2 regions of the Anaerobacillus sp. genome follow, and region 2 is predicted to be linked to the other one. Evidence: predicted binding sites of a transcription regulator. Region 2 holds the regulator's gene; the other holds the start of a gene.
The links. The regulator LexA, encoded in region 2, represses DNA repair genes until DNA is damaged. The targets are predictions, from matches to a motif close to CGAACATATGTTCG.

Region 1: a site for LexA is predicted at 1,150-1,163, ahead of ACK4M9_RS09840 (Y-family DNA polymerase). Genes of this name have one in related genera too.

What each region holds. Positions count from the first base shown of each region.
Region 1 is NZ_JBKBWN010000006.1:15,444-17,865, forward strand. Features, by position in the region: gene ACK4M9_RS09840 (Y-family DNA polymerase) at 1-1,075, opposite strand, end outside; gene ACK4M9_RS09845 (SDR family NAD(P)-dependent oxidoreductase) at 1,185-1,979, opposite strand; T-box leader at 2,212-2,421, shown strand.
Region 2 is NZ_JBKBWN010000005.1:23,591-26,012, reverse strand. Features, by position in the region: gene ACK4M9_RS08120 (alpha-galactosidase) at 1-890, shown strand, start outside; gene lexA (transcriptional repressor LexA) at 1,008-1,631, opposite strand; gene yneA (cell division suppressor protein YneA) at 1,788-2,126, shown strand; gene ACK4M9_RS08105 (YneB family resolvase-like protein) at 2,092-2,422, shown strand, end outside.

The DNA of each region.
Region 1 (2,422 bases), on a different contig from region 2:
CATTCGAAAGGGTAATAGAGATGCTTCGGACAGTTTCCCCTTGGTAGTGCTCATAAAAAAGCTGTAAGCACGCTTTATATATTTCTAGGGTAATATTTGTTGCGCCTTGAAGCGTAATCGATCTGTGAAAACCTCCGCCTGCCACATCCTTGCTGTAACCAATTCCTAAGCTAATTGTTCTTCCTGCCTTTTTAGCTGTCCGCGCTCTTCTAGCCACTTCTTCGCACATTTCTAAAATGACGTGTTTTACTTCTTCACGATCACAATAATCACGAAGTAAGATTTGACTTTTTCCAAAGCTAATTTGACCTTGCATAAGAGGAGCACCAAGATCAGAAAGATCGACTCCATTGGCATGATAGTAAAGCTGGTTTCCGATAATCCCAAAATGTTTTTCAAGTAACGGTAATGGCGCATTGGCTAATTGACCAATAGAGAAAATCCCTAATTTATGTAACCGCTTCTCGACTCTCGAACCAATTCCCCACATTTTGCGTAACGGAGATACATTCCAAAGCTTCGTTTCTACATCAGCATATGTCCACTTCGCAACCCCTACCTTTTTCGCTTCTAAATCAAGACAAACTTTTGCCAGCAGCATATTTGGTCCAATACCAATAGAACAGCTTAAACCAAACTCGGTTAACATTTCCTCGCGGATCCGCTCTGCAAGTTCCCACTCACTTCCCCAAAGTCGTCTCGTTCCTTTAACATCAAGAAAGCTCTCGTCAACGCTATACGTGTGAATTGCTTCTAATGGAACGTATTGATTAAAAAACTGGGTCAGCTTTGTAGAAACTTGTAAATACGTCGTCATTTGAGCGTTGACAATTTTTATACGAGGGTCACTCGGAATTTCAAAGAGACGATTTCCGGTTTTAATCCCAAACTCTGCCTTCAATCGAGGTGTGGCAGCTAAAACCACACTCCCTCCCCTCTCGGTATCTCCAACAACAGCTAAATAACATGTCAATGGATCTAAACCAAGGGCGAGAGCCGAACAACTCGCATAAAAACTTTTCATATCAATACAAAATATTGTTCGTACCGGTAATGAATTATAATCTATTTTCATCTTGCCACTCCTTTCTTAAAATAAGTGCATAAAAAAGAGAACGTATATTCGTATATAATATTCTCTATTATAAACGAATATACGTTCTCTTTTCAATTTGAAATTAATTCTATTTTTGGTTAAGCTTCTTTCCTGCAAGTTTTTCAACTAGGCTAGGGAATAGCTGATATAAGGTCGTCCCAAGCCCCATCCAACCTGGTAAGTTAAGCTCACGCTTTGGCTTTTCAATTAATTTGAGAATTTTTTCCGAAACAAAGGCTGGCTCAAGCATAAATTTCTCAACATTTTTCGTATAGCTTCCTGTACCGTCAGCGCGATCAAAAAATGGGGTTTTAATCGGACCGGGATTTACAGCACTCACAAAGATGTTCGTATCATTTAATTCCATTCGTAAGCTATTTGTAATTGCTAAAACAGCATGCTTGGTAGCTGAATAGACACTAGATTTTGGCGTTGCAAGCTTTCCTGCCTGTGAAGCAATGTTAATAATCTGCCCCTCATTTTCTGCGAGCATTGCGGGAAGTACAGCTTTTGTGCAAGCGATTAATCCAAAGACATTAACATCGAACATACCTTTTATGTCATCTAATTTAGAATTAATAAAAGCGTCAAAAATTGCGTAACCAGCATTATTAATTAAAACATCGATTTTCGGGTATTTTTCTAAGATTTGTGCAAAAGTATGAACAACAGCATCGTTGTCAGCAACATCTACTGTAAAGAAGGGCGCTTCTATACCCGTTGTTTTTAAAATTTCCTCACTAACTCTTTGTAACTTATCTGTGGAGCGCGCCAACAATACTGGTATCCCGCCTTTTTTTGCTACATCTAAAGCTAAAGTCGCACCAATTCCACTTGATGCACCTGTGATGATAATGATTTTATTATGTAAATACGAATTCAATGATTTCACCTCTATAAATTTTTCGGAACAATAAGCTTGAAGTAATATATATGACTTTAACCTCTTTCTCTACTTTACTTCAGTAACAAAGTTTATTATAATTCATATCCATATAGGATACTTAATAAGTCCTTAACTTTTTTATACTTTAATCCTTTAATATAGTCAAACTTAAAGGTAAAAAAGTATTGACAGTAAAAATAAAATGACAGATAATTAAAAAAACTCAAAAGATAAAGTGTTGAAAGGGACTAGTAAATAAACGTTTTGGCGAAAGAGAGTGGAATTCAGCGGCTGAAAGATTCCATCGCAGAAAACTTATTGAACCTACCCTGGAGCGTTAGGCTAAACCTAACCGTTACCAGCGTTAATGGTGTTAAGAGGGCATCAAACTGATGTCAATTAAGGTGGTACCGCGGATAATAACTCTTCCGTCCTTGTAT
Region 2 (2,422 bases):
ATAGACAGGGAGAATTTTTACACCGGTATACTCTTGGACTTTACAGAGTTTTAAGGAAGCTAACCGAGACTTTTCCAAATATCTTATTTGAAAGCTGCGCCTCAGGAGGTAACCGTTTCGACTTAGGGATGCTCTGTTACATGCCGCAAGTGTGGACGAGTGATAACACAGATGCTATCAGTCGTTTAAGTATTCAAGAAGGGGCTAGTTATGGCTATCCTTTATCAGTCATGGGGGCACATGTTTCAGTATGTCCAAACCATCAGACGTTAAGAAGTGTTCCGTTATCAACTAGATTCAACACTGCATGCTTTGGGTTGTTGGGTTTTGAATTAAATTTATCGGATATGTCAAAAGATGCGTTGGATGAAATGAGAGAACAAATTCAGTGCTATAAAGATTGGCGACAAGTATTTCAATTTGGACGGTTTTACCGGGTGAACAATCCTACAATAGGTAGTGGGACAAGCTGGATGGTTGTTTCGGAAGATGGTTTGCGAGCAGTTGGCGGTATTTTTCAGATCCTATATAATGAGCAGAGTGCTCGAATGAAGTTTATCGGAAAAGGGCTTTTACCTGGTGCAATTTATCACTTTTACAATATGCCCTTTAAAATACCAGTAAAAGTGTTTGGTGATTTAATTAATATGTACTCGCCGGTTCATATTAAACAAGATTCAATGTTACACAACATCGTCTCAAAGTTCTACTCTTTAAATGGTGAAGTTGAGGATTATGTCATACCAGGAGACGTTATTAATGAGGCCGGTATTTGGTTGAAGCAAGGGTTTCAAGGAACAGGTTATGATCAAGATATAAGAGTCTTTAATGATTTTTCTTCAAGATTATATTTTATGGAAGTATGTAATAATTTAATAGAGAATATGTAGAAGCAAGGAGTCAGACTCCTTGCTTTTTTACCTGGATATGTCAAGCCAAATTCTTTCCAAAAACACAAAAAAGAACCAACCAAAGTTGATCCTTTTTATAATTAGACATATTAACTGTTAGTGTACCGAGCGGAATACCCCAATAACTTTCCCTAAAATCGAACAGTTTTGTAGAATAATAGGTTCCATTGAAGAGTTTTCCGGCTGTAGTCTAATAAAGTCTTTTTCTTTAAAGAAACGTTTAACTGTAGCTTCATCTTCTTCAGTCATAGCCACAACGATATCCCCGTTATTTGCCGTCGGCTGTTGCCTAACAATAACCATATCTTTATCAAAAATTCCTGCCTCAATCATACTATCACCTTGGATTACGAGAACAAAGACTTTGTCGTCCCCAACGAATTTTTCGGGAAGGGGTAAGTAATCCTCTACATTTTCATAAGCTGTAATTGGTTCTCCGGCAGTTACTTTACCGATGATAGGTACATATGAAGTATTAGGTGCTAGCTGTTCATAGCTTTCGTCTTTTAAATCAAGAACTTCAATGGCTCTAGGTTTTGTAGGGTCTCTGCGAATTAATCCCTTTTTTTCGAGGCGAGAAAGGTGCCCATGCACAGTAGAACTAGATGCTAACCCTACTGCTTCACCGATTTCTCGAACTGATGGTGGATACCCTTTTTTCCGAACTTCATCTTTTATATAATCTAAAATTTCTTGCTGCCGTTTTGAAATCTTATTCATTATGTAGCACCCCATTTTCTTCATTATCTTACCATAATTATACTTCAGTTGTATCAAATATGCAAACATAAGTTCTAAAAACAGTTGACAAGAACGAATGTTCGTTATATTATAAAAGAGAACATATGATCTTATATAAGAAAGTGAGTGTTTTAAATGGATAAAAGACAAAAGTTTTCATTCTCAGATATTAGTTATATTGCATTATTTATTACTATAATCGCTTACATGTTAATGTCTGCTCATGTTTCTGCCCAACCTAAATATGAGCATTTCATAGAAGTAGAAGTAAAAAATGGAGATACACTTTGGTCAATTGCAAGCAAATACACAGATGGAGTAACCGTCCAGTCTTACATAACGATATTAAAAGAACAGAATAATCTTAGGGATCATCACATTTATGCCGGACAAGTTCTACTCGTTCCTCAACAAACAAATAAGGATGCAGGTGTTGAAAATGAAAGCGATCATTTACTGTCGAGTAAGTACTGATAAACAAACTCAGGAAACGTCATTATCAAGACAAAAAGAGGAATTAGTATTGTTGGCAAAGAGAAATGATCTCTCCATCTTTAAAATTATTGAAGAGAAGGCAAGTGGATTTGAAATTGAGAGAGATGGAATTTTTGAGATTTTGGAAGATTTCAAGGAGAAAAGAGCGGAGGTCTTGTTAATACAAGATGATACTCGGCTTGGAAGAGGGAATACGAAAATTGCTCTAGTCCATCAATTAATAAAATACGACGTTCAAATCCAAACGATTAACGATAATGGCGAATTAAAACTTT